2 regions of the Lacticaseibacillus zeae subsp. silagei genome follow, and region 1 is predicted to be linked to the other one. Evidence: predicted binding sites of a transcription regulator. Region 1 holds the regulator's gene; the other holds the start of a gene.
What was found. Region 1 encodes LexA, which represses DNA repair genes until DNA is damaged. Its sites were predicted from a motif close to CNAACANNTGTTNG; they were not measured.
Positions count from the first base shown of each region.

Region 2: a site for LexA is predicted at 10,815-10,828, ahead of uvrC (excinuclease ABC subunit UvrC). Genes of this name have one in related genera too.

Region 1 is NZ_CP132484.1:706,487-722,711, forward strand. It holds gene LACZS1_RS03300 (alpha-hydroxy-acid oxidizing protein) at 1-365, shown strand, start outside; tRNA gene LACZS1_RS03305 (tRNA-Ala) at 518-590, opposite strand; tRNA gene LACZS1_RS03310 (tRNA-Ala) at 616-688, opposite strand; gene LACZS1_RS03315 (permease prefix domain 1-containing protein) at 789-1,799, opposite strand; gene LACZS1_RS03320 (PadR family transcriptional regulator) at 1,834-2,154, opposite strand; gene LACZS1_RS03325 (SemiSWEET family transporter) at 2,327-2,632, opposite strand; gene LACZS1_RS03330 (hypothetical protein) at 2,786-3,085, shown strand; gene LACZS1_RS03335 (zinc-binding alcohol dehydrogenase family protein) at 3,127-4,152, opposite strand; gene LACZS1_RS03340 (hypothetical protein) at 4,416-4,778, shown strand; gene LACZS1_RS03345 (hypothetical protein) at 4,869-5,348, opposite strand; gene LACZS1_RS03350 (AI-2E family transporter) at 5,341-6,507, opposite strand; gene LACZS1_RS03355 (hypothetical protein) at 6,983-7,177, shown strand; gene lexA (transcriptional repressor LexA) at 7,304-7,930, shown strand; gene LACZS1_RS03365 (hypothetical protein) at 8,031-8,495, opposite strand; gene LACZS1_RS03370 (AEC family transporter) at 8,527-9,474, opposite strand; gene LACZS1_RS03375 (flavin reductase family protein) at 9,496-10,113, opposite strand; gene LACZS1_RS03380 (hypothetical protein) at 10,370-11,311, opposite strand; gene LACZS1_RS03385 (5-formyltetrahydrofolate cyclo-ligase) at 11,502-12,062, opposite strand; gene LACZS1_RS03390 (DUF488 domain-containing protein) at 12,070-12,426, opposite strand; gene LACZS1_RS03395 (magnesium transporter CorA family protein) at 12,510-13,445, shown strand; gene LACZS1_RS03400 (LysR family transcriptional regulator) at 13,525-14,409, opposite strand; gene LACZS1_RS03405 (malolactic enzyme) at 14,760-16,225, shown strand, end outside.
Region 2 is NZ_CP132484.1:1,817,459-1,833,683, reverse strand. It holds gene tuf (elongation factor Tu) at 161-1,351, shown strand; gene LACZS1_RS08665 (ABC transporter ATP-binding protein) at 1,995-3,731, shown strand; gene tig (trigger factor) at 3,918-5,258, shown strand; gene clpX (ATP-dependent Clp protease ATP-binding subunit ClpX) at 5,420-6,670, shown strand; gene yihA (ribosome biogenesis GTP-binding protein YihA/YsxC) at 6,868-7,470, shown strand; gene LACZS1_RS08645 (nucleoside triphosphate pyrophosphohydrolase family protein) at 7,467-7,757, shown strand; gene LACZS1_RS08640 (SPJ_0845 family protein) at 7,904-8,065, opposite strand; gene LACZS1_RS08635 (ABC transporter substrate-binding protein/permease) at 8,471-9,928, shown strand; gene LACZS1_RS08630 (amino acid ABC transporter ATP-binding protein) at 9,918-10,664, shown strand; gene uvrC (excinuclease ABC subunit UvrC) at 10,843-12,651, shown strand; gene LACZS1_RS08620 (PTS fructose transporter subunit IIABC) at 12,761-14,731, opposite strand; gene pfkB (1-phosphofructokinase) at 14,741-15,655, opposite strand; gene LACZS1_RS08610 (DeoR/GlpR family DNA-binding transcription regulator) at 15,652-16,225, opposite strand, start outside.

The sequences.
Region 1 (16,225 bases):
TTGCGGCCATAAATGCAGGCGCGGCAGGAATCTATGTCTCTAATCACGGTGGTCGGCAGCTTGACGGAGCACCTGGAGCGATTGAGCAGTTGCCGGCGATTGCGGCCGCGGTCGATCATCGGGTACCGATCATTTTTGATGGCGGCGTGCAGCGTGGAACGCATGTGCTCAAAGCCTTGGCACTTGGCGCAGATCTTGTCGGCGTTGGTCGGCCATTCAGTTATGGCTTGGCGCTTGGCGGCTGGCAAGGCGTCAAGGCAGTAGCTGATCATCTGAAAATGGAAATTAATATTGCCATGCAGCTAACCGGATGCCAAACGATTGAGGATGTTAAACGTATGAAAATTAAGACGCGCTTTGCTTAATTGATTAGCTGGGCCCTTTGTTTCAGGTGTCAGCAAACACGTTTAGATGAACATGTGTAGCCATTTTTGAGAGCACGCACCTGTTGCTAATTTTATACCATGCAAAAGGCGCCACGTACGAAAGTCATGTCTTTCGTACGTGGCGCCTTTTCTGGATCTTAACGGACTTGAACCGTCGACCTCCTGCATGCCATGCAGGCGCTCTCCCAGCTGAGCTAAAGACCCGCTAATTAAGTAGCTTCAAAGCTAATGGATCCAAACGGACTTGAACCGTCGACCTCCTACATGCGAAGCAGGCGCTCTCCCAACTGAGCTATGGACCCAAAACACAAAGACAATTGTACTGAACTTCTGCGGTTGTGTAAAGAGGATTGTCCTTGATACATGACATAGGATTGCCAGCCTTGCTATAAACGACGAATTTTACAAGGATTCATCTCGCTGAGCGATTAGTGAAATGATGATATTTTGGCATGCACCGCCGATGATGAAGATGACCCAAGAATAGGTCCATGTGTGAAAAAGGAATGAAACTAGGAAGTAGGTCACCAGGATAAGCGGCCAGTAAACTTGGCGGAAAAGCGCGATGTCTTGGCGGGCGCGTTGATTGTGGTGGTGCTGTGACGTATTGAAGTTGTCACGATGGCTATGATGAAGGTGTGGCTCAGGATCCGGCACAGCTGTCGCGTCAGTATAGCGCTTTATTTGCGAATAGTTGATGGCGACATACACAATTAAGTAGGTTCCTAGTCCAGCAATGATGAGGAACAAGGCACCACCGGCATCGTCGCTGATAAAATGCGATAAGTAAGTGGACAGAATTGGTGGGATCAACGCGCCAATACAAATCATAATGCCCACGATTAAACCTGCAGAAAATTGCCGCTGATACGTATCGGTTGTTTCTTGGGCAAATCTTTTGGCGCTTTCAGACAAGGACCGGCCATTGAGCCGCTTCTTTTGGAGGCTAAACATGGTGCCGGCCCAAATGAAGAGCCCCACTGCGACAGCATCGAGCAGAAACATGCCGATGATGCCGAAGACCTCAAGCGAGGAATCCGTTGTATAGGCGGGCAAGGCGACGCTGATACAACAAAGAAAAACGCCGAAAGCAATTTGTGTCGCAAACCGGTCGGCAATGTGCCAAAAATGACTGAGCTCCGTTTCAGAAACGGCATCATCAGGCTCCGTAGTTGTGTCGGTGTCTGCGTGGTCAGCCTGAGGCGCTAGCCCTAGATCCTCCCGTAATTCATCAACAGAGCCAAAAGCACGAATGACGGCACCGATTGCAGTTTCTTCGCTTTTACCCTCGCGCAACAAATCACGATAATAATCGCGCATATTGGCAAGCATGTCGGCTTTGGCCTGGCGCGTTTTCGGGTTATCCGGAAAAGAAGCAAATAGACTGTCTAAATAAGCTGTAATTGTATCCATGGGCGATCCTCCAAGGTTCAATTTTGGCAAACAATTAGTTCAAAAATAAATCGACCACATGCTTAACCTGATGCCATTCTTCGGCCTTAACTGCAAGAAAAGCGCGGCCGCTGAGAGTGATGCGATAATAAGTGCGGGGTTTACCGTTCGTAACATCACCCGGATAAGATTCAATATAGCCGTTTTTGCTCAAGCGAGTAAAGGCGGCGTAAAGCGTGGTTTCACGAATCATATACTGGTCATGGGTGCGCTCGCGGATTTCTTTGCCAATTTTGTATCCATAGGAATCACCTTGTTGCAAAATGGCAAGGACGAGTGCGTCGTTGTAACCACGCATGGCATCACTACTGATCACGGCGCTCCTCCTTTTGCGAGTTTTATACTGGTGTGCGCGAGAATACAGATGAGACTGATCTTGATTTTGCTGACTGATTACTTCATCTGTTGGAGTAATATTAACATGATGCAACCATTAGGTAAAGCAAAAAACACCTTCATATCAAGAAGGTGTCGTCAGATTTACTTGATTAGTGGACAAAAACCGTGACAAAGGTGATTAAGCCAAACAGGATACCGGGTACATTGGCAATGATGATGGGCCAGTCTTTAGCTGGTTTCATCCAGCCATAACCGGTCCACAAGGTGGCATTGATCATGGCCACCAACGGCTGAATCGGATTCACCGGTGTTCCAGAAAAGTTAGCCATGATTTCCGGAATGTACGAAACATACATTAAAATACAGGTAAAAGTTGCCAGCCTGCTGAGGAGATTCAGTCGCTTTGCTTTAACGGGGTCAATACCACTGTGATATTTTCCATTGTCAGCTTGCATCAAAAATGCCTCCTTTTGGAATAAAATAACCGTAACACGATCGAACGTGAAAACCAAGGAAGGCATTAACGTGTGATAGAATCAAATAGGCGGCCTGACTTAGGTTGTCAGCTTTAGATTTTTTTCTGAAAATGAACGAAATGAGGGAACATCATGGCAGAACAAGAAGCAGATACGGTCACACGCGTGCAAAAACAAGAAGGCGCCGATGCCATCATGGATAAAGGATTTGTGACCGAACGGGATATTCCCGAAATGATGGCGGCGTCTTGGAGTGAAAAGCTATTGGCGGCGATTAATGACGAATTGCGGTTGCGTACTGTTAGCAATCGCGCTGTGTTACAACGGTTCCATTATTATATGGGCGATGGCTCCATTATTTACGATCCGGGACAACTTAACTCGGAAGGGGCCAAGATTGCGTTGCAACATGCACTGGGGTTCCGGAAGTAGTGGCCTTTTGACTGATGCCTTCTAGCGTTTTGAAACTAGTTTTAGTCGCTGAAGGTTCCGGTTAAGACGACTTTGCCGACCATATGACCCGCCTCGACAAGTTGGGTGGCGGCCTTTAGGTTGGCAACATTAATGCCGGTAAATTCTTTGGTCACCGAAGCTTTGATCTGGCCGTCTTGATACAGCGTCAAAAGCTTGCTTAGAATCGCACCTTGTGTGGCAACATGGTAGTCAAAGTCGGTTTTGGCAAACATGTACTCGTAGTCAAAACTGGCCGCTTTGTCTTTGACAACGCCCAAATCAAGACCGCTTTGGGGACCGACAATGCAGCCGATGTGGCCAAAAGCGCGAATTAACTGGCTGGCAGTGGCCAGATACGGCTCCGGATGATAAAGCAAGGCAACGCCGTCAACGGTTTGAACGCCAGCATGGTGAACCTGACTCACAAGATCTTTATGATAATCAAGTGGCGTTGCAACGCCATGAGCCCGCAACCAGTCATGGTTTTTAGGACTGCTAGTTGCCAAAACATTTAAACCGCTCCACCGCGCCAGTTGACTCAGCATCGAACCGACACCACCGGCGCCGTTAATGATCAATAAGTGCTGGCCTTTGTTGGCATTATATTCCGGGATGAAGCCCATTTTTTCAAAAAGCAATTCCCACGCGGTCAAACCGACAAGCGGCAGTGCTGCCAGGTCAGCAGTGGGTGCTTGTTTTGGCGCCAAAGCGATCAGATCGGCGTCAACAGCCTGAAATTGTTGATCGCTGCCGGGCTTGCGGGTAGTTCCGGCATAGATGACACGATCGCCAACGTGGAAGGCAGTGACGGCGGAGCCGATTTGGGTAATGGTGCCGACTGCATCGTACCCGAGAATCTGTGGTGTTGTTTGTCGTGGTGCGGTTTGGCGGCGTTTGGTGTCAACCGGATTAACCGAGACCCCAGCCACTTGTACAATAACTTCATTGGGTTCCGGTGTCGGTACTGGTAGGGTGAAGCTTTGAAAACTATTGGGTTCAGTAATGGGTAGGCCTTCAGTGAAGCCGATGGCAATGTTTTTTGGCATCTGAATCGTCCTTTCGTTTGATCAGTTATCTGTTGCTATTGTAACCTTTTTATTAAGAGAGTTGGAAATGCAGTGGTTGTTTGGTAAAATATGCAAGATATTGTAGAAAACGCGTTCACCAGCCCAGAAACCTGCGTGTAAGAACCTCGGGTGCGATGGCCAAACCCGGGCCATCACGCCCGAGGCCACTTACACTCCGGTTTCTGAACGGGCTGGTTCACGCTCTTATGAAAAAGCACGTTCAATGACGAAGGAGGCAGCTCGTGAAAAAATTGAGTACAAAGCGTGAATTGATCGGCCTGATCGTTGTTTTGGTTTTGGCAGCGGCAGGCTTTGCATTCTTCGCGTGGTATACGATGCGGCCAGATGATGTCATTGGTACCATTGCAACGATTAGTTTCGGCATTGTTTTGGCTGCCTTGATTGGTATTGCGTTATTTTTGGATGCGGCGGCGACAACTCGGTGGCGCCGATTCTGGGTAGATCTTTTGTTTGCGGCGCTGATGTTGGCGCTCATTGACTACTTCTTCCTTGATACGACAACGCCATGGCAGATGTTGATTGCTGGTGCTGGATTGGCATTAGCACTGGTCGCACTGCTGGCCATTAGAAAATTAGATGAATAAACGGGCTTTGTCCTGGCTGATCAATGATAAAAACGCTTCGGAAAATTTTCCGAAGCGTTTTTTAAGTGCCCAACAATGATGAGACTGCGACTAGTTCATTCGCTGCACAGTAACTGGTACTGTCTTGGGTAATACCTTGGTTAACTCGGTCATCAGGTTCTGAAGACTTGCCTGAAACGTTAGCCGGACCATGCGTCGCTTACTAAGGGCAAAAACCGCGACGACCCATTCCTGGCCATTAGGCAGACTGACAGGTGTCAACGTGATACTAGACATGTTGGTGTATGGAATGACTCGGGCAAGCAAGCCGTTTGCGATAAGCCGAGTCGGGGCCAAGCCACCTGTTCCGGCCATAATGGACAATACCAGGAAGATTGAAATGAATACGATATACGGCATGTTGTTAACGCGGGTTGTCATGAACCAAAAGCCAAGCAACACCGCCCAAACGAGTTGTGAAACCGCATAGCGTGAGGCAAAATTAATTTTGTGTTGCCAATATAGATAATAACCAGCGAGGGCAATCAACACGATGTCTAAGCCGATCAGTAAGACATTAAAACTATTCATGAGAGACTCCTTTTTGATCAACGTCATCAGTCGGGCTGTCGGTTTCATACAAACCGGAAACCTGCTGGTACCAACTGAAGAATCGGGTCACGACAATTTTCAAAACGGCAAAACCCGGAATGCCAAGGATGACACCGACTAAACCGAAGAGATTACCGGCCGTGAGCAAGACCACCACGATTGTAATGGGATGCAATTCAAGCTTGCTGCCCATGACCAGTGGTGAAATAAGTTGCGTTTCAATTAACCATTCAATGAAGAAAACGATAATGACCGCGAGAATCATTTTCGGCGACGTCAACGCGCCCATGATAAGTGGCGGGATCATTGCCAACGCTGACCCGAAATAAGGAATCAGGTTCAATGGGCAAGCCAGCAAGCCGAAAATTAAGCCATAACGCAAGCCAATCACCGAGTAACCGATCATGAACATGATGGCCACGCACAGCGCGACCGTGATTTGGCCCTGAACATATGAACCGACTTTTTCGTTCATCTCGTGCAGCATCTGTTTGACGGACCCACGTAACTTGGTGGGGATAATATGCAGCACCATCGGCGTGAACTTGTCGCCGTCTTTAAGCATGAAGAAGAGAATGATCGGTGCTGTCGAAATCGTGATGACAACATTGCCGACAATGCCAATCAGATTTTGCAGCTGCGAGATGGTACCGGTGACGAAAGCACCTTGTTTGCCAGTGAAGAACGTTTGGACTTCACTGGCGATGTTGTTGAGGTCATGCTGCGATAAAACATTTTGCTTATCATTCAAGTCATCCAGCCATTTACCGATTTCCGTAAAAATTTGCGGTGCCGAATCGACAATGCTGGTAATTTGGTTGCTCACCGCCGGAAGGAAACGCAACAGTCCCCAGACCAGAAGGCCGATCAAAACGACGAAGAGCAACGCAATCGCCCAACCGCGATGCAGCCCGGTTTTTTCAAGGCGATTAATGATCGGAACTGTCAGATAGAAGAGAATGCCGGCGAAAATGAACGGTGGCGCGATGATACCGAGAAAATCGACCACAGGCTGGAATACCCAGGCAATTTTGGTGAAAACAAAAATAACCAGCAGGGCCAAAAGCAGGTCAATTAAGAAGACCATGAACTTGTTGTTGATGAAGCGGCGGTAGAACCATGAATCGGTACGTTTCACAGGCGATCCTCCTCTAAGGACGTTAAAGGTTATGACGCGATTTAATCAGCGGTGTCATTAGTAACCTTTACAAAAGACGACAAGTCGAGCATGAGATCTGTGGTAAACCAAGAAAGCTTCGACGTGCAGTTGCCGTTTTTTTACAAGTCAGCTGATTGCACGTGAGTCATTTTTTTCGAAGTTTCTACCCGCCAGACGTCGGATGCTTCCGTATAACAATGATACTAGACTAGCCATGATTTTTCGAGGCTAGGGTTAACTAAAATGGTTCGAAGAAGGTATCGGCGCCGTTACAATAAATTTACAAAAACACCGATTAGCCGTTACAAATATTAAAAATGCCTAAATAAGGGCGTCAAATGTAAATTTTACATATACAAAAGCTTTACAAATCAAAAAAATCAGGTATGATAAAGTCACAACCAAAACGGTGAGTCAATGTCGGTTTTACCGATACGGAGAGGAGTGACCCCATATGAATTTACTTCGCGGGGCTAAATGGACATTAATAACTCTGACCCTGGTCGCAACATTGCTGTTATTTAGCAACTATGCGACGGCCGGCATCTTGTTGATGGCTCTGGATATTTTCCTAAGCTTCTTCTATGCAGTCATCAAGAGCAGATGTGATCGGCGTCAGATGCATAAGATGCCATTATTGCATAACTAATTTGATGAAATGATCCGCAGCCGTGATGACTGCGGATTTTTTCGTGTAACGACGGCGAAAATGATTGCAAACGTTCGTTCGGTTTGGTATGCTTGGTGTAACAAATGAGAACGGAGCGGTGAGCGGATGCCAACACAAGCGAGTCAAAAACGTTGGAAACAGATTTTACAAACCATCTATGACGCGATCGAGGATCATGGGTATCCACCCACAGTTCGCGAGATCGGCAAATCAGTTGGCCTTAGTTCTTCCAGTACCGTTGCAGCATACTTAGAAAAACTGCTGGCGGCCGGATTGATCGCTAAAGACCCGTCTAAGCCGCGAACAATCGAAGTGACTGCAGCAGGGCGCGATTTTATCGGCGTGCAGGCAGAAGGTATTCCGATTGTCGGTACCGTTGCGGCCGGGGTGCCGATTACTGCCATTGAGAATATCGATGACTATTTCCCGGTGCCGGATGACCTACCATACTCGGCCGATGAGCTGTTCATGCTTCGGGTTCAAGGCAGTTCCATGATCAAGATCGGCATCCTTGATGGCGATCAGATTATTGTGAAGAAGCAAAACGACGCCGAAAATGGGCAGATTGTCGTGGCAATGACCGAAGAAGATGAAGCCACCGTCAAGCGTTTTTACAAAGAAAAGAACGGCATCCGGCTTCATCCGGAAAATGATGATATGGAAGACATGTTTTTCCCGGATGTGACGATTCTCGGCATTGTTGTGAGTTTGTATCGTCCTGCGCTTGTATAAGTGCCAGTAATAATAGACCAAGCTAAAAAAGCATTTGCCGCACACATTCAATTGAGTGTGCGTGGCAAATGCTTTTTTGTTGAGGTGACAGTTGCTACCATTAAGGACGGTTAAGCTGATCAAGATCGTCTTTTGGTACCTTTTTGTAAAATGGGCCATCCGGAAGCTGTTTCAGTAATCCCTTTTTAGTAAGTTGGAATTGAACCGTGTTGCTGGCGGCCTGTGGTTGGGCTTTGCCGGTGAAGGTGAAAATCCTTCCCTTTAAAGTCAGTTGGGCCGCAAAAATACCTTGATCTGTACTTTCAAAGTCACCATCTTGGTTCGACAATGTTTCGAGGTAATAGCCACTGGTTGACGACAACACGCGGATCGCTTTCTTTTGGTCATCCTGTTGGACAAACGCATGACCGACCAGCGTGGACAAGGTTGCTTTAGGCGCAGCTTTTTTTGCTTTTTTCCGGGTTTTTGCCGGCTTTGATGTCCGTTCACTGGTGGCTGATCGAGTTGATGATGGTTTGGCAGTCGGCGTGCCTTGAGAACAACCACTCAGGATAAGTAATAACATGAGCCAAACTAATTTTTTCAATGGTGGTCTCCTAGTGAATGAATTGGATGCAGGTCATGACGATGGGGATGACGATCATGGATAGAAGCGTGGTTTCCGTGACCATGATCGCAGCGTAGTCAGCATCGGCGTCATAAAGTTTGGCAACCACCGGCGCATTGGTCATGACCGGCATGCAGGATTGCAGGATGAAGATTTGTTTCATCAGCGTCGGAACCGGCGCAAAGGCGACCAGTGCCGTCATTAACAGTGGGGCAAAAAGGAAGCGGCCGCTGAAGATGCCGAGTGCTTCCTTGCTGAGGCGCAGTTGACTCCACCCAGCTTCGTGTAAGGCAATGCCGATAAAGAACATGGAGCCCGGAACCGTCAAATCGCCGATATAAGTCAGATCAGACATCAAAAAAGTCGGCAACTTGATATTCAGCAAGACTAACACAATTCCCAGCATGAAACCCAGTAAAGGTGGGGAGAAAACTTTCCCCAAAGCCTTTTTAAGATTAAAGCGGGCTGGTTTGGGGCCATCGCCTTGAATAAGGTAGACGCCGATGGTCCAAAAGATCGTCGTGTTGGCCATGTAATAGACCAAGACATAAGGCAAACTGCGAGGACCGAACAAGGCTAGGTTAACCGGCAGGCCGATAAAAACTGTGTTGGAGTTGAAAAACATGGACTTAAATGTGCCTTTTCGCGACTTTGGAACTTTTAACAGGTAACACACTAAAAAGGATAACGCGAAAAGTATCATCATGGACAAGACCGGAAACAACAAGTTTGGCAATAACCGCAGCAGCATACCGGCAGTGAATTTCGATGCGATGGTTACGATCATATAAGCTGGTAGAGCGACTTGGGTAACAACTTTGGCAATTACCTTGCTTGAGTGGTTATTAAACCAGCCGCGGGCAGTAAGGAAATAGCCGAGAATGATCAAAATGAGAATTTCAAGAACGCCAAAGACGCTTGAGATAAATGCGGTCAAATACCAACACTTCCTTATAAATTATTTTGGCCGCCGTAACATAAAAGTTTGACCAAGTTCGGCATAAGTAGGACCGGCGAGGCGGGCCACCGGTGCCAAAGCGGCAGGATTAACGTGTAAGCTTGGCAAATCAAGCACCGTATCGGCAAAGTGGAACTGTCGAATTTCCAGGATAAAGAGATCGGTGATAATCACCCCGGCACGATCACGAATCGGTACATATTGATAAAGTTGCGTTTCAAAGCGAATACGCGCGGCTTGCAACCCAGGCACCTGAATTTCAGTACTGGCCACCAGTGGCAGATCAATCAGGTTCAATTCGCTTTGATCCGGGGTTAAGCGGGCGGCAGTTTGATTCATCGCCTTGGTGAGATCGATGCTCACCATGTGCACGACCGCTTCATGGCGGGCCAAAAGATTCGCCGCCGTGTCTTTTGGCTGCCCGCCATCACGCAAAATGGACACGGATAGCAATGGCAACTGATTAGAGATGCCGGTTGTAAATGAAAATGGCGCTAAGTTGATGACGCCGGCCGTGCTTTGCGTCGTGATCCACGCGATGGGGCGGGGAATGATGCTGCCAGACAGCAGTTTGTATTGCTCGCGGGATGATAGCTTATTGGCAGATAAGTTGATCATAATAGCCTCCGGTGGCTGGTGAATAAGAATCATGAAAATGCTGGGGAACCTAAAAGGCACGCCATGACTGCAAGTTTAGCGCAGGCGCGAGGTGGCGTCAAAGCCATGCAACGCTTGCTTCGGTTAGGGACAATTCGAGGACTGCTGGCGGTGTGTGTACTCGGTGCCTCAAAGCCAAAAGTTCAATAAAAAAGCAATGTTAGAGAAGATTATCCCAAACATTGCTCGTTAATCAGTTGAAGGAAATGTACCCCTGTTAGGAGTTGCTGTTGCCGGTGGAAGAACTAGCTGGCTGAGTCGGGGATGGTGCCTGGCTACTGGCTTGGCTGCTCGGCGTTGGTTGGCTATTATTTTCAGTACCATTATTATTTGATGTGCCATTATTACCAGTACTACCATTGGACTGTCCGGTACTATTGCCTTGGCTGTGTTCACTTTCCACGCTCGGCGCAGTAGACGGTGTTGGCGTTACTGAAACTCTTGAAGATGGTTCGCTGTATTGCGATGGCTGATAAGTTGACGTTTCACTCGTCGTTGAGCTTGACTCAGAACTTGAAGCAGTCTGCTTTGTCTTGAAATCATCGAGGCTGAGAAGCTTCTTCTTTGAGCGTTGTAACGGCAGGCTGGTTGTTAGGTAACGATAATTGTGCGGTGTTTTGCCCTTTAAGGTAATCGTGTTGTTGAGTTCCTTCTTCAAGGCTGTGGTGTAATCATGAACAGTGCCAGTTGCCCCTTCTGCGGCATATTCAACCGTTGTTGTCGGCTGATTGTGCTTATAAGTTTTCGCGCTGGCATACTTGTAAACATTAGCGTGCGCCGAACTGAGCGTTAACTTGCCTTTTTTCTGTTTGATGTCGCCAGTATCGTTAATAATGCGCGGTTGGTTTCCCGCATCAAAAATCATTAAACGGGTATAGGTTTTGGATGACGTTAACTTCACATAAACCGTCAGATCGTGGTGGTCGCCGTTGGTGTCGGTGACGTCCCCGGAAGCGGTGTAAGTGCCGCTTTTAAATGAACTGGTGACCGTTGATGAAATGGAAATGCTGGTGGCGGAAGACGAAGCTGTCGGTCCTTGAACCTTGGCGCCGCGCAACACCAGCCAAACGAAAACGCCAATGAAAATAACGACCGCACCAATGCCGGTTAATATGAGGTAAAGCCTCCTTCGATTCTTTCGAATACGTTCACGTCGCATGATTGCCTCCTGAAATATGGTGAAAGCCTTTCCCCAATATTAGGGTAAGCAGGTTTGAAACACAAGCAGAATTAAAAAGGCTGCCGGCAAGCAACTTGCTTGGCGCCTTTTGACTGGTTAAAACGAAACTGCCAGCCACTTGATATCAAGTGCAGGCAAATGCCGCTCAGCCAATCGATTAATACAATTGTTACCTAATCATGTCCCCGTTAGCCAGTATTAAGGTTTCAATCGGGACATCAAACGGATCAACTGGCCAATCAGGCTGCGGAAAGGCCATGACTGGCGGAACCAGTGTTAAGGTGTGGCCGGAATATTCGGCTAAAAAGCGATCATAGTAGCCGCCGCCAAAACCGATACGATATCTGTCTGCCAATGAGAAGCCGATTCCGGGCACAATTAAAAGATCCGGAGCCGGCTCAACCAAGTCGGCTTGGTAGGCAGGTTCGGGAATACCAAAAGCACTTTTGACGAGGTGCTCATGGCCGGGATCTGGCAGAAAGACCATCTGGCGTTTTGGCATGACGCGCGGTAAGAAAACGGCTTTAGCAGCAGCATGTGCCGCAGCAATGATCGGCGCTGTGGCGACTTCAAAAGGGCCGCTGACCGTGATGCCGATGCTTTTGGCCTGTTGCCAGACGGTTGTCTTGATTAAAGTCGCCATTAGTGTTTCGCTAGCTGCCTGGGTTTCAGCGGCAGCTTCCTGAAGGCGTTTAAGCTGGCGGGTGCGGAATTCGGCTTTTGTGGCCATGGGAACCTCACTTATCTTTAAGAAATTCGCTTAAAACAACGGCTTGGTTATGGGTCTCGTCTTTGGCACCGTATAACATGATAATCGGATCCTGTTCATGCGCTTTTAGCGTCTTGATGAAATCCGGCAAATCAGGATTAGCAGCAAGTTCCGCTAAGTAACGCTTTTTGAATTCGGGGTACTTTTCTGGATCGTGGCCAAACCATTTTCGTAATTCTGCTGTCGGCGCAATGGTTTTGGCCCACAAATCTAAGGCAGCGTTGACTTTACTGATGCCCCGCGGCCAAACCCGATCAACGAGGACACGGAAGCCGCTTGCTTGGGGTTTTTGATAGATGCGTTCGAGTGTTACTTTCAAAATCATCACCTCATAATTATCATACCAGTTTTGACAAGTCGTGAATGTTCAAATAGCGATACGGTATACTAGTCAAAAGAGGTGTCAACATGATTACGTGCTATCAAATTCAAAAGCAACGCAATGTGCAGGTGGCGACGGATGATCAAGCCAACTGGATTCGGGTTCAGTCGCCGTTGCCGCAGGAGTTGCAAACACTGGCCACCAAGTATGGCTTGCCCAAAACGTACGTGGACGCGGCACTTGACCAACATGAAAATGCCCGGGTCGAAGGATTGAATCCCGCTGATGACGTTCCCGGGTTAATCGTGCTGCGTTACCCGATTGAGATGACGAACGAGATGGGGTTCCGCCAATTTAATACAGTGCCGCTGACCATGATTTTGTTAGCCGATCGGGTCATTACGATCATGGACCATCCCTTGCAGGCGTTTGACGACTTGGCGGAGCAGAAGCTTTCACCCAAGCCGGAAGAATTTGCGCTAGAAGTGCTGTGGCGGGTTTTACACCAATTTGTGATCGATATGGACAAGTTAAATGATGAAACGAAACAGATTGAAGGCAGTTTAGGCAAAGCCGCTAAAAACACGCAGCTTTATCAGCTCATGGCGATGCAGAAAAGTCTAGTGTTCTTTGATGCGGCGCTTGATCATTCCGGAAACTTGTTGAAAAGCTTACGGGCAGGCGAACGCTTTTTCAACACCAATGGTTACCTTCGCCGGCTACATGATGTCGAAGTCGAGGTCGTCGAGGCGCAGACGATGGTCCGGATTACCAACAAGTTACTGGATCAGTATTCAACCACTGTTAGTGCGATCGTTTCAAATAACTTGAACCTCATCATGAAGGTTTTGACCAGCCTGACCATTATTTTAACGATTCCTACGATTGTCGGCGGCATTTACGGCATGAATGTCCGCCTGCCATTTGCCAATGCCTATTGGGCGTTCTGGTGGTTAATTGGCGGTACGGCGGTCTTGTGCGGAATCGCTGCTTGGTGGTTATGGCGGAAGGATTATTTTTAATTGAGCGAAGACTTTTCGGTAAGCAAAAACGGTCGAAGGAAGGCAACTTTCTTTTCGGCCGTTTTTACTTGTTTGAAGTCTAAACCACTTTTGGCGTGCTCAGAATCTGCGCAAAGCGGTTCATGGTGGGTGTCAAGACGCGATCCTGGCGATAGACAAACGAGATGGTGAAGGCCGGCTGTTTGGGGTCGTCGATTTTGAGCGATGCGAGATGATCGTCAGGCTGAATGGCGACTTTGGTTAAAAAGCCGATGCCTACGTTCTGGGTGACCAAGCGTTTTAACAGCAGAACGTCACTGGTGCGATAAACCACTTTCGGCGTGAAGGTGTGTTGCTGTTGAAACCAGGAAAATGCCCGGGTATGGACGAAACCTTCGCTCAAGGTGATAAACTGCCGATCAGCAAGTGTTGCGAAGGGGACGTGTGTTTGTTGGGCCAAGGGGTCATTTTCGGCGGTAATGATGACAAACGGCGCCGTATCGATTTGGATGACGTGCAGGTCGGGATCGACCAACGGACCGCTGGCACCCAGTAAGGCAAAATCGAGATTGCCGTCTTTGATTTGATCAAGAAGTGCGGCTGACCCGGCTTCAAATGTTTCCAGTTGCGGCATCAGTCCGGCAGCAATCAAGTCGACCGCAATTTTTGGAAACAGATAACTGCCAATAATCGGTGGCAGACCGAAGCGAATCTTGCTTTTCTGATCCCAGGCAATGTCCTGCTTGGCCAAATCCAACTGATGCAGAATAATCGCGGCGTGACTGGCAAGCTGTTCACCAGCCGGCGTCACACTGATTTCATGATGACGGCGGTCACGAATGATCAACTGTGCCTGAAAATGATCCTCCAGCCGTTTGATCGCCGCAGTGATGGTCGGTTGACTAACCGCAAACTTTTCGGCCGTTTGCGAAAAGTTACGGGTATCGGTAAGTTCGAGAAAATATTCAAAGTCTCTGGTGTTCACATGTAAACCTCCTGTGAGCGTGAGCAGGAGCGCTTAGAAATCGGAGTGTAAGTGGCCTCAAACCTAAATGGCTGGGCTGTGGCCATTTAGGTTTGAGGTCCTTACACGGAGATTTCTGCGACTGCGAACGCGTTAATGTGAGCGTGAGCCGACGCACGTTAACGTAAAGAAAATAATAATCATGAAAGCATATAAAAATATTTTATCACTCCTGCCAAGTTTGACTATAAGATTGGACGCGGCGTAATGTCTGGTCTTGTAATTAAAAGTTGTGTTTGCTTCACGGCATATTAGCGCGAGCCGGCTAAAAAGAGTTGGCCCATGTTTAACACAAAAGAGGAGTGTTGAATTTGAAATATACACCAGAACAAATATTAAATAATCCCTTTTTAAATAAAGGAACGGCCTTTACGCAAGAAGAACGGGACCAATATGGCTTAAACGGCCTGTTGCCACCAGCTGTCCAGACATTGGATCAACAAGTCAAGCAGGCGTATGCACAATTGCAGACAAAGCCGACCGATTTAGCCAAGCGGCAGTTTTTGATGACCTTGTTTAACGAAAATCATGTGCTATTCTATAAGCTTTTTTCCGAGCACATTAACGAATTCATGCCGATCGTTTATGATCCGACGATTGCTGACACGATTGAAAATTACAGTGCGCTGTTTGTGAATCCGCAAAACGCCACTTATCTTTCGATCGATGATCCGGATCACATCGAAAGTGCGTTGAAGCATAGTGCTGATGGCCGCGATATTCGGTTGTTAGTGGTCAGTGATGCTGAAGGCATTCTCGGCATTGGTGACTGGGGTACTCAAGGTGTTGACATTTCTGTGGGTAAACTAATGGTTTATACCGCCGCAGCCGGCATCGATCCAAGTCAGGTTCTGCCCGTTGTCTTGGATGTCGGCACCAATAATGAAGCGTTACTGAATGATGAGCTTTATCTGGGCAATCGCCATAAACGGGTATACGGGGAAAAGTATCACCAGTTTGTGGACAAATTTGTTGCAACTGCCGAGAAGTTATTCCCGAATTTGTATCTGCATTTTGAAGACTTTGGCCGCAGTAACGCCGCTGACATTTTGAATCAATATAAAGATAAAATCACGACCTTCAATGACGATATACAGGGCACGGGCATCATTGTGTTAGCCGGACTTTTGGGCGCCATGAATATTTCCAAGCAAAAACTAACCGATCAAATTTATTTGAGCTTTGGGGCCGGAACAGCAGGCGCCGGCATTACGTCGCGCGTGTATGAAGCGTTTATTGAAGAAGGATTGAGTCCTGAAGAGGCTAAGAAGCATTTTTATCTGGTCGACAAGCAGGGCTTATTGTTTGATGACATGACCGATTTAACCCCGGAGCAAAAGCCGTTTGCCCGCTCGCGCAGTGAATTTGCCAATGCGGATGAGCTCACGACGCTTGAGGCAGTTGTCAAAGCTGTGCATCCAACCGTGATGGTCGGCACTTCAACGGTTCCCGGCACCTTCACCGAAAGCATTGTGAAGGAAATGGCTGCGCACACCGAGCGGCCGATTATTTTCCCATTATCAAACCCAACCAAACTGGCTGAGGCCAAGGCGGAAGATTTGATCAAATGGACAGATGGCCGGGGATTGATTGCCACTGGCGTTCCAGCCGCAAATGTTTCGTATAAGGGTGTCAGTTATGCGATTGGCCAGGCTAATAACGCGTTGGTTTATCCGGGATTAGGTTTAGGCACGATTGCATCCACGGCCAAACTGCTCACGGACTCAATGATTTCTGCCGCAGCGCATAGCTTAGGCGGCATTGTGGATCCTGATCA
Region 2 (16,225 bases), 1.1 Mb from region 1:
GTGAAAATGACCATGTATACTCATTGCTGGAATTCATTTCCAGCGTAGATATTTGTTTTGGTATTTACGCTCAAATGTAGTACACTTAAACGTAAAGGATTATCAGGGTACACAAACGTATCCTGTATTCTTACGAAAAATACAGGAGGTTCGTTTTTTCATGGCTGAAAAAGAACACTATGAACGCACAAAGCCCCACGTAAACATTGGTACGATCGGGCACGTTGACCACGGTAAAACAACATTGACCGCGGCTATTACCAAAGTATTGGCGGAGAAAGGCCTTGCCAAAGCGCAGGACTATGCTTCGATTGATGCTGCACCAGAAGAAAAAGAACGTGGCATCACCATCAACACCGCCCACGTTGAATATGAAACGGAAAAGCGCCACTATGCACATATCGATGCACCAGGGCATGCTGACTACGTTAAGAACATGATCACCGGTGCTGCGCAGATGGACGGTGCGATTCTGGTCGTTGCCGCAACTGATGGCCCAATGCCACAAACACGTGAACACATTCTGTTGGCACGTCAGGTTGGTGTTGATTACATCGTTGTATTCCTGAACAAGACTGATTTGGTTGATGATCCAGAATTGATCGACTTGGTTGAAATGGAAGTTCGGGAACTCCTCAGCGAATACGATTATCCTGGTGATGATATTCCTGTCCTCCGTGGTTCTGCCTTGAAAGCACTTGAAGGCGACAAGGAACAGGAAAAGGTTATCATGGAATTGATGGATACCATCGACGAATATATCCCAACCCCAGTTCGTGAAACCGACAAGCCATTCTTGATGCCTGTTGAAGATGTCTTCACCATCACTGGTCGTGGTACCGTTGCTTCTGGCCGTATCGATCGTGGTACCGTTAAGGTCGGCGACGAAGTTGAAATCATCGGCTTGAAGCCAGATGTTCTCAAGTCCACTGTTACGGGTCTTGAAATGTTCCGTAAGACTTTGGATCTTGGTGAAGCCGGCGATAACGTTGGTGTTCTGCTTCGTGGGATCAACCGTGACCAAGTTGAACGTGGTCAGGTTCTGGCAAAGCCAGGTTCCATCCAGTTGCACAACAAGTTCAAGGGTGAAGTTTATATCTTGACAAAAGAAGAAGGTGGCCGTCATACACCATTCTTCTCCAACTATCGTCCGCAGTTCTACTTCCACACCACCGATGTTACCGGTGTGATCGAATTGCCAGAAGGCGTTGAAATGGTTATGCCTGGCGATAACGTTACTTTCGAAGTTGACCTGATTGCTCCGGTCGCTATCGAAAAAGGTACCAAGTTCACCGTTCGTGAAGGCGGTCGTACTGTTGGCGCCGGCGTTGTTTCCGAAATTCTTGACTAATTTCTGAATAAACGTTTCAAGTCCGCAAGCTTGCTTGTGGGCTTTTTTTGTTGAGCGTTCGCCAGCCCGGTTTCTGGGCTGGCGAACGCGTTATGGAAAGCTGAGCGCGAACAGGAGCGTTTAGAAATCGGAGTGTAAGTGGCCTCAGACCTAAATGGCTGGGGTTTGGCCATTTAGGTCTGAGGTCCTTACACGCAGATTTATGCGACTGTGAGCGCGTTATAGAAAGCGCAGTAAGATACTCAATTGCCTCAAATAGAGCTCCCTTTAACGCATCTGTGACCATGACGAACACCACACCTGCACATGCAAACGCGTACACCAGCGGGAAAAGCCTATTTCCAACAACTAAAAAAATCTCAAGTCGAGTAAGACTTGAGATTTTTAAATACTATTAAGTAGTCCTCGCTACTCATAGAATCCTGTCTACCAAGACTCCAAAGACAGCAGGTTACCCCTTCAGCAGACTGTTTCGTTTCCTCAGGTTGTGACAATATGATCTGCCTTCTTTCATGGCTCATGCCGGATTGAATGATTAAGATTAACGTAAGATTAGTCAGAACTTATATAGAAGCCTGAGCATTTAAATCGCCAAATTAAAATTATTGTTATATGATAAAGCTTCGGAAAAGGGGGCATTCATTTGGCGAAATCAACAACTTGGCGAATGATCGCATTTTTCTGGCGCCAGCTGGCTGATATGAAGCGCAAATTGTTACGTATCATTGTGGCATTGGTTGGCGTAGCCGTGGCTTCGTACCTGGTTCCGCGAATAACGCAATATGTCATTGATCAGGTGATTCCCCAGCGTGCTATGGGGACGCTGCTTGGCGCGATTGCCTTGGCGTTATTGCTGACGGCGGTGGCCGGCTTGCTAAGTGGGCTCAGCACTTATTGGATCGGGCAAGTCAGTTTACATGCGATTGCGCGCATGCGGGATGACCTGTTTCGCCACACGTTAGGATTGGATATGCGCTATTTTGAGACGAGTCAGACCGGTGATCTGATGGTGGTGCTCACCAGTGACGTCAATACGTTGCAGCGGCTAATCTCAAGCAATACGCTGGGATTATTTGGTAGCCTGCTTAGTTTTGTGGTGGTGCTGGTTCTGATGATCGTTCAGGATTGGCAACTGACCGGGCTGATTTTGTTGACCTTCCCCATTTTATTTGTTCTGAACAATATTTTCGTGCGCAGCATTCGCGCTGCTTATCGCCAGGTGCGGGCAAGCTCCGGGATGATGAATAATCAAATTCAGCAGGCTTTAACGAGCATTGGATTGATTAAAAGTTTTACTACCGAAAAAATGACGTCAACCATGTTTCAACACGCCAATGCGCGCAACCGTGACTATCAGCTTAAAGCGACCAAGCTCAGTGCAACCTTTTCGCCGTTAACCGATTTCGTCAACTATTTAGGAACGGCGATTATTTTGGGCTTTGGGGCTATCCAGGTGATGCACGGCCAGTTTACGGTCGGTTTGATCGTTGCTTACACTGCTTATCTTGGCATTTTGCAGGCGCCGATTCGCCAGTTGACCGGACTTATTCAACAGTTGCAACAGGCGACGGTGTCATTTGAACGGATTGAAGCGTTGCAGGCCGCTTCACCACAAATTGTGTCGCCACCTAATGCCGTGCACTTACCACGATTTCAGAAGCAGATTCGGTTTGATCACGTGGACTTCAGTTACGATGAGGATGTGCCGGTGTTGCACGACATCAACTTTGCCATCAATAAAGAAGAAGTGGTAGCGCTAGTGGGTTCTTCCGGTGCCGGGAAAACAACGATTACGAATCTATTGGCGCGGTTTTATGATCCCACTGGCGGGCGAATTCTGATGGATGGCATCGATTTGCGGCAGGCGGATCTGATGAGTTTACGCCAGCAGATTGCCATCGTTTCGCAAGATGTGATTTTGCTCGATGGCACCATTCAAGAAAACCTTGAATATGGGACGCCATCTGCCAGCGAAGCGGCGATTTGGCAGGCTGCCGAAGCGGCTAACATCGCGAATTTTATTCGCAGTTTGCCTCAAGGTTTGGCGACTCAGGTAGGCGAGCGCGGGATTCGGCTGTCTGGCGGCCAGAAGCAACGAATTGCAATTGCCCGGGTCTTTTTGAAAAATGCTCCAATTGTCATCTTAGATGAGGCGACGGCCGCATTAGACAATGAATCAGAGCGTTTTGTTCAAGCAAGCTTTGATCGGTTAATGACCGATCGGACGTCGTTAGTGATCGCACACCGGCTTTCAACCGTGCGGCACGCTGATAAAATTCTCGTGTTAGAACACGGCCAAATTGTTGAAGCTGGAAATCATGAGCAGTTAATGGCGCAAAACGGTCGCTACAAAGAACTTTATGATTTACAGTTCAATTAGTCAGGCAAAAACCTGACACGCAAATGTTCACACCACCAGTGAGAACCTCATGTACCAGTTTCAAATGTGAAAAAAGAACATCTTATGTCGCCTTTTTCCGGCACAACGTTTACATTCCCACTGGTTTCGGGTATCATACATTAAGTATGCAATGTGAATTGCGAGACTAATTGTCGGAGGTACAGCATGTCTGCAAAATGGGAAAAAAAGGGCACCAATGATGGTGAACTCACTTTTGAAATCGATTTACCAAAAATTCAACAAGGTTTAGACCAGGCGTTTCAACGTGTTCGTAAGAACCTGACCGTTCCTGGATTCCGAAAAGGCAAAGTAAGCCGCACTGTGTTCAAGCGGATGTACGGTGACGCGGCATTATATGAAGACGCGTTAAATATTTTGTTGCCGGATGCGTATGAAGCAGCGGTTAAAGAATCCGGGATCGATCCAGTCGACCAGCCGAAAATCGATGTTGAGTCGATGGACGAAGGCAAGCCTTGGGTTATCAAGGCAAATGTTACGGTTAAGCCTGAAGTTAAGCTTGGCGAATATAAAGGCGTTGAAGTGCCTAAGCAAGATGTTGAGGTATCTGACGACGATGTTAACGCTGAACTGGAAAAGCGTCGCGAACAACAAGCCGAACTGGTGGTCAAGGATGATAAAGCAGCCGAAAATGGCGACACCGTTGTCATTGACTATGTCGGCACCATTGATGGCAAAGAATTCGATGGCGGCTCGTCCAAGAACTATAGCCTGGAATTAGGATCCAACTCCTTTATTCCTGGCTTTGAAGAACAGCTTGTCGGCCACAAATCCGGCGATGAAGTCACAGTAAAAGTGACCTTCCCGGATGATTACAAAGCCACCGATCTTGCTGGCAAAGCCGCAGAATTCAAAACCACGATTCATGAAGTCAAGGTTAAGGAATTGCCAGAGCTTGATGATGACTTTGCCAAGGACCTCGATGAGGATGTTGACACCCTTGATGAATTGAAGCAAAAGATCAAAAAGGAACTGACTGATCAGCGTAAGGAAGCGGCCAAGAATGCTGTGCAGGAAGCAGCAATCAAAAAAGCAACTGAGAATGCGACGATCGAAGAAGTGCCTAGTGCCATGATTGAACAAGAAGTGCACAACCAGATGGATCAATATCTTGGCAATATGCAACGCCAAGGGATCGACCCGAAGATGTACTATCAACTAACCGGTACGACCGAAGCTGATTTACACAAGCAGTTTGAGGCCGACGCCGAAACCCGTGTTCGTACCAACTTGGTTCTTGAAGCGATTGTAAAAGCTGAAGATATCCAGCCAACCGAGGATCAGGTTAAGGAAGAGGTTAAGAATCTTGCCTCTGAATACAACATGGATGAAAAGGCTGTTCGTCAGGCTTTAAGCGAAGATATGCTTAAGCATGATATCGGGGTTAAAGAAGCTATTGATATCATTACGGATAATGCCAAAGAAGTTGAACCAGCCAAGGACGAAGAAGCTGACAAGGCTGATTCTGATAGCGAAACCGATAAATAGGTGTCAATGTCGCGTCAAAGAGACGATCCTTGATCGTCTCTTTTGTCGTCTTGAGGCACTCAGCTAACAAGCAGTTTTGTTGACAAAGCCGAACTGTGTCGTTGCTAGTCGGTACTTGACGGTTCTGGTAGAATAAAGGTAACAAGAAAGGGTTGAATCAGATGTTTGACAACGTTGAAACAACGGGTCCGGTTACTTGCTCTTTTTGTGGCAAGTCACAGGATCAAGTGAAGAAAATCGTTGCTGGCCCTGGGGTTTATATTTGTAATGAATGTATTGACCTCTGCAAAGAGATCATTGACGAAGAATTTAAAGAAGAAGCCTATCAAAATCTGCTAGAAGTACCGAAGCCAATTGAGATCATGAAGACCCTTAACGACTATGTTATTGGTCAAGATGCGGCAAAGAAGGCGCTCTCGGTTGCCGTTTATAACCACTACAAGCGGGTTAATCAGATGCAGACGGCAACGAAAGATGATACCGAACTCCAAAAGAGCAACATTGCGCTGATCGGGCCAACCGGTTCAGGGAAGACGTTCCTGGCCCAGACACTGGCCAAGATTCTCAACGTGCCGTTCGCCATCGCTGATGCGACAACGTTGACCGAAGCCGGTTATGTCGGTGAAGATGTCGAGAACATTTTGCTTAAATTGTTGCAAAATGCTGATTACGATGTTGAACGGGCGGAAAAAGGGATCGTTTACATTGACGAAATCGATAAGATCGCCAAAAAGGCCGAGAACGTTTCAATTACTCGGGATGTCTCGGGTGAAGGCGTTCAGCAGGCACTTCTGAAGATTCTGGAAGGTACCATTGCCAATGTTCCGCCGCAGGGTGGCCGTAAGCATCCCCAGCAGGAATTCATTCAAATCGATACGACCAACATTCTCTTTATCGTTGGTGGTGCTTTTGACGGCATTGAAAGTATCGTGAAAAATCGAATCGGCGAGAAGACGATCGGCTTTGGCACGGACTCCAACAATCAAGTTGATCCGGATAAATCCTTGATGCAGCAGATTATTCCAGAAGACTTGATGCAGTTTGGGATTATTCCTGAATTCATTGGCCGTATCCCGATTCTGGCAGCTTTGGAGAAACTTAACGAGAATGACTTGGTTCGCATTTTGACGGAACCTAAGAATGCACTGGTTAAGCAATATCAGAAGCTATTGAGTCTAGATGATACCGATCTGGAATTCACACCTAACGCGTTGAAGGCCATTGCTCATCAGGCAATTGTCCGTGACACCGGTGCGCGTGGTTTGCGGTCGATCATGGAAGCTATTATGCAAGACACCATGTTCGATCTACCAAGCCGCAGCGATGTGGACAAGGTGGTTGTCACCAAGTCAGCTGTCGAAGGCAAAGCCAAGCCGCAATTGGTTTTAACCAAGGGTCGCGAAGCATCTTAACGATAACTATGTAGATTAAAGGCATCAGGCGAAGCAGCCTGGTGCTTTTTTGCGTTTATGAATAAAAGCTTATAGTACCCTTTGCTTCTATTCCGTCCAACCAGTGAGGCGGGCGCCGGCAAAGTATGCTAAACTATTGAAGGCAACGGCGCACTTGCGTCGATTAAAGTGATAACAGGAAAAGGAGGCCATTCAAGATGGACGTCCATGATGTCAAACTGACAATCAGTGCAGTGGCAGCTGCGCAATATCCTACAGATGGTCGTCCGGAGATTGCCTTTCTCGGACGAAGTAATGTTGGAAAGTCTTCGCTCATTAATAAACTGATCAAGCGAAAAGCCATGGCGCGAACTTCCAGCGTTCCCGGGAAAACCCAGACGCTTAATTTTTATGACCTTGATAGTCGGCTTTTTTTTGTTGACGTTCCAGGTTATGGCTATGCTAAGGTCAGTAAAGCGGCACGCGCGAAGTTTGCCACGATGATCGAGACGTACCTGACAACGCGGCAGCCGCTGCATGGTGCCGTGTTGCTGGTGGATAGCCGGCATGATCCGACAGCTGACGATATCAGCATGTATCAATACTTAAAGTACTATCAAATTAAAACACTGGTTGTGGCGACCAAAATCGATAAGACGCCTAAAAGCAAACGGCTGCATGTGGTTAAGCAAATTACCAAACGCATGGACTTGAATCAAACAGATGTCGTGATTCCGTTTTCGGCAGTGACAGGTGAGGGTTATGATGCTATTTGGTCGTGGTTGGAACAGACAGCGGGTGTGGAGGGAAGTTTGAAATGAATTTTAATGAGTATCAACAAAAAGCCAATCGCACATTGGCTGGAAACGAACATGTTTTGACCAACTTGTCTTTAGGCTTGGCCAGTGAAAGCGGGGAAGCCATTGACTTGATTAAAAAATACACTTTTCAAGGTCAGGATCTGGACAAAGAAGAGCTAAAACATGAATTAGGGGATGTGCTGTGGTACCTTTCACAGATTGCTTTATGGGCAGATATTGATTTTGATGATGTCGCGAATGACAATATTAAGACATTGGCGAAGCGGTATCCGCAATCCAAAAAGTAATCACCATCTAGGACTTCAGTCAGGTGTATCTGCGAATAGCTTATGCTGTAGCATGAAATGCGGACAACAAAAAAGATTCAAGCGCCGGTGCGCTTGAATCTTTTTTGTTATTCGCTATTTTTAATACACTGTACTGAAAGACAAAGTTAATCCTTTGCTTTTTTGTCGTCGGTTTTATGGGCTTTTTTAGCCAATTTCTCTTGATGTTTCGGATCCGGCCCGGTTGCCTGTTCCTTATCGTCAGGCAAACTTGCAAATTTATCGAACATGTCGTTCAGGTTGGTTTGAGTGTTGATCTTAAGTGCCATGCACGCCACCCCTTTCCTTGGTGAAAGTATAGCATCAACAATCCGAAGCGTCTAGAGCGTGAACCGGCGCGTTTAGGAGCCGGAGTGTAAGTGGCCTTGGGCGTGATGGCCGGTCTTTGGCCATTGCGACCAAGGTCCTTACACGCAGGCTCCTGCGCCGGTGAACGCGTTTTTGCGTAAGAAAGCCACAGGACAGGTTTGACCATTGCAACCAAGATCCCTACACGCAGACTCCTGCGCCAGAGAACGCATTTAAAAGAAGGGACGTGGCCTAGCGCGGTCGACGCTCTTCAGTCAAGGATGCCATTATCCACCAGGTAAATTGCCGAAAATCAAATTATGAATATTAGTTGCATAAAAATGAATTTTAGCGTATAGTACGTTCTTGTAATCAAGGAGGGTATTATGAATCATTTGAAACGCTGGTTAGTCGCTTTGTTCGCAGTTTTTGCCGCAGTTGTGACCTTAAATATGCAAACCGTTCACGCTGATGACAGTCTGGCAAAGATTCAACAAAAAGGCACAATTGTTATGGGGACAAGCCCCGATTATGCACCTTATGAGTTTTTGGTGAATAAACATGGTAAGAATCAGGTTGTCGGCATGGATGTCGAGGTTGCTCGTAAAATTGCGAAAGATCTTGGCGTCAAGCTGGTGATTAAGCAGATGAATTTTAGTTCATTGCTGGTCGCCTTGCAATCGGGCAAGGTTGATATGGTGCTTGCTGCGATGTCGCCAACCAATGCCCGCCGTAAGTCGATTGACTTTTCCAATACGTATTATAAATCGGGCCAGGATATTATCATCAACAAAACCGATGCCAAGATTTATAAGGACCACAAAAGCTTTGCCAATAAAAAAGTCGGGGTCCAAAACGGAAGTCTTCAAGAAACCTTGGCCAAAACCCAGATGAAATCAAGCACGACTTTGGGACTGACGAAGGTTACCGATTTGATCCTGGCTTTAAAGACGCATAAAGTGGCTGGCGTTGTGGCTGAAGGGGCGGTTGCTCAGGCGTATACGTCCAATGACGATTCACTTGTCGAAATCCCCGGGCATTTTAACCTCTCCAGTGACACGATGGGGACGGCCATTGGGTTTGCCAAAGGATCCGATTCGCTGGTGGCGGCGGCCAATAAGAGTCTGGCGGAGATCAAACAGAAAAAGTTGATTCCGCAATATCTTAAAACCGCTGGAAGTTACATGAAGACGAATACCGAGGATACGAGCATGTTGCACTACTGGACTTATTTCCTTAAAGGGGTTGAGTATACCTTACTCATCAGTGCAATTGGGGCGTTCTTCGGGGTCTTGCTCGGTACGATTTTTGCCTTATTGCGGTTGAGCAAGCACCGCCTGCCACATCTCATCGGGGTTGCTTACATCGAATTTGTTCGAGGCACGCCGTTGATGATTCAGGTCATGTTTGTCTACTTCGGGATCGGGATTTTCATCGACATTCCTGCACTTGTCGCCGGACTTATCGCGGTATCGCTTAATTCTGCTGCTTATGTGGCGGAGATTATCCGAAGCGGGATCGATAGTATTCCTGTCGGCCAAACTGAAGCAGCGCGGTCGCTTGGGCTATCCGAACGGCAAACGATGACAAGTGTTGTTTTACCACAAGCCATTAAGAATATCTGGCCGGCGTTGGGGAATGAATTTATCTCGCTGATTAAGGAAAGCTCCATTGTCTCCATCATCGGGGTCACGGACCTGATTTATCAGCTGACAGTGGTTCAAACCGCAACGTACAAAGGGGTTCAACCAATTCTGGTTGCCATGGTCCTTTACTTTGTTCTGACATTCGGGCTATCCAAGCTCCTGGGTCATTTTGAAAGGAAGATGAATCATGCAGCATAAACCTTTAATTCAAATCAACCACCTGACTAAGAAGTTTGGTGATAATGTGGTTTTGAATGACATTAGTGAAACCATCAACCAAGGTGACGTGATTGTTGTGATCGGCGCATCCGGTGGCGGGAAAAGTACCTTTTTGCGCAGCCTGAATCTGCTTAACCGGCCGACACAAGGCGAGATCCTTTTTGAAGGCACCAATTTGGTTGATCTCAGCGAAAAGCAGCTTGACAACGTCCGGGAAAAAATGGGCATGGTGTTCCAAAGCTTCAACCTTTTCCCGAACATGACAGTGTTAGAGAATATCAAGCTGGCGCCGTTGAAAGTCAAAACCGTGACGAATGAAGAAGCAACCAAAACGGCCAAGGAACTTCTGGAACAGGTTGGCTTGGGTGAAAAAGCCGATGCCTACCCAGCCAGTCTTTCCGGTGGCCAACAGCAGCGGGTGGCCATTGCCCGGGCGCTGGCGATGCATCCGGATGTCATGCTATTCGACGAACCGACCAGCGCATTGGATCCCGAAATGGTCGGCGAGGTGCTCAAGGTTATGCAGGATCTTGCCAAAACCGGCATGACGATGGTGGTGGTGACCCACGAAATGGGCTTTGCCCGCAGCGTGGCCGACCAAGTCTGGTTCATGGACGGCGGCAAAATTCTTGAAAAAGGCACACCTGAAGAACTGTTCGAACACCCCAAGGAAGCGCGGACGCAGGATTTCCTGTCCAAGATTTTGGCACAATAAGCTTTTACCTCATAACCTTATCCGGCATTTTCTGGGTAAGGTTTTTGTGTGGGCGGGCGTGAGGTGCATTGGCAAATAGCTTCACAATCGCAACCGCGCGCAACAAGTGCGTCGCTTGCAATCTAATTTTAGAATCTTTATAATGTTAAGCGAACATTTGTTTTATAAGGAGATTACGATGGCATCAGCACACATTGAGCATAAATTATCGTTGCTGCCGGATCTGCCTGGCAGTTACCAGATGAAAGATATTAACGGGAAGATTATTTATGTCGGCAAGGCCAAAAATCTAAAGAATCGCGTTCGCTCTTATTTCAAGAGTTCACATGATGGCAAAGTAGCAGCGATGGTGGCACAGGTGGCTGATTTTGACTATATTGTGACCTCGACCAATAAAGAAGCGTTTTTGCTTGAAATCACGTTGATTCAAAAGTATCAGCCGTATTACAATATCAAGCTCAAGAAGGGGACCGGCTATCCTTATATCAAGATTACCCACGAACGCGATCCGAAAATTGAAATCACCGGCACGATTCGCAAAGATGGCGGCTATTACTTCGGTCCGTACCCCAATGTTTATGCGGCGCAGGAAACGATGCACTTTATTCAAAAAGTGTATCCATTGCGCCGGTGCAATGGGTATCAAGGACGGCCGTGTCTGTATTACCACATGGGTCAGTGTCTGGGCGCATGTTTTCGCACGGTACCGGAAAAAGAATACGCTGACCAGATTGCTCGAATCAAACGGTTCTTGAATGGCAACGTCAGCAAAGCCAAGGCCAGTCTGACGGCAAAAATGGAGCGGGCAGCCAAAAACCTGCAGTTCGAACGGGCGGCAGAGATTCGCGACCAGTTGTATTACATTGAACAAACCGTTGAAAAGCAAAAGATTATTTCGAATGACAATACCACGCGTGACTTGTTTAATTTCTATATGGACAAAGGCTGGATCAGCATCCAGGTCTTCTTCATTCGTCAGGCGCGGTTGATGAAGCGCGAATCGCGGCTTTTTCCGGTCGTTAACACGGCCAAAGAGGAATTTGAGTCTTTCATTTTGCAGTTTTATAGTCGCAAAAATAATGTCAAACCGCATGAAGTTTTGGTGCCGGCAGGGCTGGATAATAAGGTGCTTGCCGATATTTTAGGTGTTCCGGTGCGTACCCCGCAACGAGGCGAGAAACGCGATCTGATGGCATTAGCCGCGAAGAACAGCCAAATCAAGCTCGAAGATAAGTTTCGCTTAATGGAATTGGATAATCGCACAACAATTGGGGCCATGAAGGAATTGATGGCGGCGTTAAAGTTGCCAATGGGCCATGTGGTTGAAGCTTTTGACCACAGTCACATTCAAGGTGCCGACCCGGTTTCCGCAATGGTTCAATTTGTTGATGGGCAGCCGGCTAAAAATAATTATCGCAAATATAAACTGGATGCCGACAAAACCCATAATGGTGCTGATGAAGCAGCTAATACGCGCGAAGTTATTCGGCGGCGGTACACGCGGTTGCTAAAGGAACATGCGGCACTTCCGGACCTGATTTTGATGGATGGCGGCGAAATTGAAATGAATGCTGCCAAGGATGTTTTGGAAAATGAATTGAACCTTGATATTCCGGTTGCCGGGATGGTTAAGAACAACAAGCATAAAACCGCAGCGCTTCTGTTTGGCAATGCCGATCAAATGATTAATCTGGATCCGAAGTCACAAGGGTTTTACTTGCTGGAACGCATCCAGGATGAGGTTCACCGGTTTGCCATTTCATTTCACCGTCAATTGCATGCCAAGAATTCGCTGGCATCGCGCCTGGAAGGTATTAAGGGTGTCGGTCCCAAGACGCGCCTGAAGTTGTTGCGCAAGTTTAAGACAATCACCAAAATCAAAGAAGCGCCGATCGAAGACATTCAGGAGCTTGGGATTTCCAAACGCGTGGCGCAGGCGTTGAAGCTTTCGCTAACGGCTGATCCAACGCCAGCGCGCCGGGTTTAAGTCTTGCTCAGAAAAATTGGATACAAAAAAACGCAGCGATTTGTTTGTCGCTGCGTTTTTTTATTTGAGTATCAATTAATGATACAGGTTAAACCTGCGCTAAAACGGATCATTGATTCTCTTTAGCCACCGGGCGCCAGAAGCCAAGAATTAATGCGGCAATGACAGTCCCGATGATGAGTGACATGACGAATCCGAGTTTCTGATTTGTTAGCAGAAGGGCCACAATGCCGCCATGCGGTGCCGGGACGTTGACGTGCCAGAGCTGGGTTAACCCGCCGGCAATCGCGGAGCCAACCACGGAACTACCGATGATATGCACCGGATCGGTTGCGGCAAATGGAATCGCACCTTCAGTAATAAAGGTCAACCCAAGTGCATAGTTGGATAAGCCGGCATTGCGTTCCTGTAACGTGAATTTCTTCGGGAAGAAGGTGGAGGCAACCGCAATCGCCAATGGTGGAATCATCCCGCCGATCATGACAGCAGCCATCCAGCGGCCATCTTTAAAGCCAGAGGCCTGATAAACGCCGATGGCAAACGTGTAAGCAGCCTTGTTGAACGGGCCGCCCATATCGATACTCATCATGGCAGCCAAAATGACACCGATGAGAATGGCATTACCGGTTCCCATACCTTCAAGGAAACTGATTAACGCACCGTTGATCGCGGCAAAAATCGGGTTGATGATGAAGAACATCAGCAGGCCCATAATGGCCAGACCGATGACGGGGTAAAGCAGGATAGTGCGCATGCCGTCCAGTGACTTCGGCATTTTGGCCAAGGCTTTCTTCAGACCGACGATCATCCAGCCGGCAGCAAACCCGGCAACCAAACCACCCAAGAAACCAGCCGGATTCTGGGCCTTCACAACTGAAGCGGAAGCGACCGTTGCCATGTAACCACCGACGAACCCAGGCATCAAGGCTGGTCGATCACCAATGGATTCAGCGATATACGCTGCTAGTACCGGTACCAGGAAGCTGAAGGCAAATGTCCCCAGATTATTGGTGAAGGTGAACCACATGGAAGTCTTACCCAACCATTGTTCAAGGATGAATGAGATCGCCATGATAATCCCGCCGCCGACAACGAATGGCAGCATGTTGGAAACACCATTCATCAAGTCTTTGTAAATTCGATTCCAGAGGGTACCGCCAGAAGTCTCTTCAGTATCAGAGCTTTGCGCATCTGCACCGCTTGCGTGGAAGACTTGGCCCTGACCTTTAAGGGTTTCTTCGATTAATTCTTCAGGCTTTTTGATGCCGTCGATGACAGGCCGATTCAGCAATTTCTTACCGTTGAACCGATCCATCTCGACTTTTTTATCAGCGGCAACGATAACGCCGGCTGCCCGGTTGATATCGCTGTCGGTTAATTTATGCTTGATCCCTTCGGAGCCGTTGGTTTCGACTTTAATATCGACACCCATCTTTTCCGCAGTTTCTTTTAACGCTGCTTCCGCCATGTACGTGTGGGCGATCCCGGTCGGGCAGGCGGTGACAGCCACGATAAATGGCCGTTCTTTGCGCTTTTCTTCTTTGAACTCAGCTTGCTTAGCGGCAGCATCTTTAGCTTCCTGTGCTTTTTCCGCTTCAGCCTCTTTTTTATCTTTAGCAACTTTTTCGGCTTGTGCTTTGCCGAACAAATCCAGAACTTCATCCGGCGTTTTGGCTTGCTTCAGGTCTGCAACCAGTTTTGGATTGATTAAAAGGGAAGACAGGGCTGCCAAGGCGGCAAGATGTTCATTGTTGGCGCCTTCAGGGGCAGCAATCATGAAGAACAAATGTACCGGCTGGCCATCGAGCGCGTTAAAGTCAACACCCTTGGCACTTTTGGCAAAAAGTACCGTTGCTCGAGTAACGGCACTGTCTTTGGCGTGAGGCATCGCAATGCCTTCGCCAATCCCAGTGGTGGACTCTGCTTCACGTTTTAAAATATCCTGACGATATTCATCGGCATCGGTCACAATGCCTTCTGCATGATACTTGTCGACCATTTCATTGATCACAGCCTCTTTGGTGGTTCCTTTGAGATCCATGATCATGACATTTTTTAAAAGTAAGTCACGAATGTCCATTTTGTCCTCCTAAACTTCAGTGATGCTGATGGTTTGTTTAACAGCAGCGATTTTATCGGCAGTGGCAAGATCCTTGGAAAAGGCAGTCGCAGAACCGCACGCGATACCGACCTTGAAACTTTCCAAGGCGTCATGGGTTTGGGCAAATGTTCCGGTAAAGCCCGCCAGCATGCTATCACCGGCACCGACCGAGTTAACTGCCGGTTGCTTTGGAACTGTCCCAAGCCAGGCATGGTCGCGTTCAATCATCAAGGCACCAGCACCGGCCATCGAAATCAAAACGTGTTGTGCGCCTTGATCCAGTAAGCGGCGCCCCGCCTTAATAATGGCATCGTTGTCGGTATACGGCTTGTCGTTGAATAATGCTGCGAGTTCATGATGATTGGGCTTGACGACCAGTGGATGATCCGGAAGTGTGTCCAGCAGTGCCTGGCCGGTGGTGTCAATAACAAAATCGGCTTGATGCTCGTGGATGGCCGGAATTAAGTCACGATAAAAAGTGGCCGGCAGCCCTTGTGGCAAACTGCCAGACATCACGACGACATCGCCTGCTGCAAGTTTGGCTAGCTTTGCTTTAAAGTCGGCAATTTCATCATTGGTAATGGTTGGCCCGCTTGCGTTGAGCTCGGTTTCCAATTCGGCTTTGAGTTTGACGTTAATTCGGGTATCACCTTTGATCTTCGTGAAGTCACAAGGCATCGCGATGGCATCGAGTTGTTGTTGAATAAAGGTGCCGGTGAATCCCCCGAGAAATCCCCAAGCAGTTGTCGGTAAGCCAAGTGTTTGAAGAATCCGGCTCACATTGATTCCTTTACCGCCTGGTAGCTTAACCGCGTGGGTCAAACGATTGACGGCACCAAGGTCAAGTTGCGGCAATTCGATGACATAATCAATCGAAGGGTTGAGTGTAACTGAATAGATCAAGAATGAACCTCCTTAATATTTTGGAACCGGTGATAGCCTGCTGGCAGTCCTTGTAATGAACTGGTGAGAATCGTGACATCGCCAATGTCGGCGAATTTCACGAAACTGACCTGTTCGAACTTACTTGGATCGGCAAGAATCATCGGCTGACGTGCTTGATGAATCGCCAAGCGCTTGATCACGGCTTCTTCCGGATCAGGGGTGGTGTTCCCAAACTCAGGGTGAATCCCATTCGTGCCGATAAAGGCGATATCGAAACGATAATGATGAAGTGCTTCTGCAGTGGTCGCGCCAATAAGCGCTTTGGTTGCTGATTTAACCATGCCGCCAAGCATCAGTGTCGGAATTTGATAATCCGCCAGTAAAGATGCATTATCAACGCCGGTCGTGATCACCGTCACCCCGAGGTCAGCTAGAAAAGGGATGAGTTGGGCCGTCGTTGTCCCGGCATCCAGGAAAACCAGATCATCCTGTTCGACTTGGTGGGCTGCGGCACGAGCAATGGCTTGTTTGGCGCGTAAATTTTGGGTCGACTTGCTGGCCACATCCGGTTCGTCGCCAAGGCCGTTA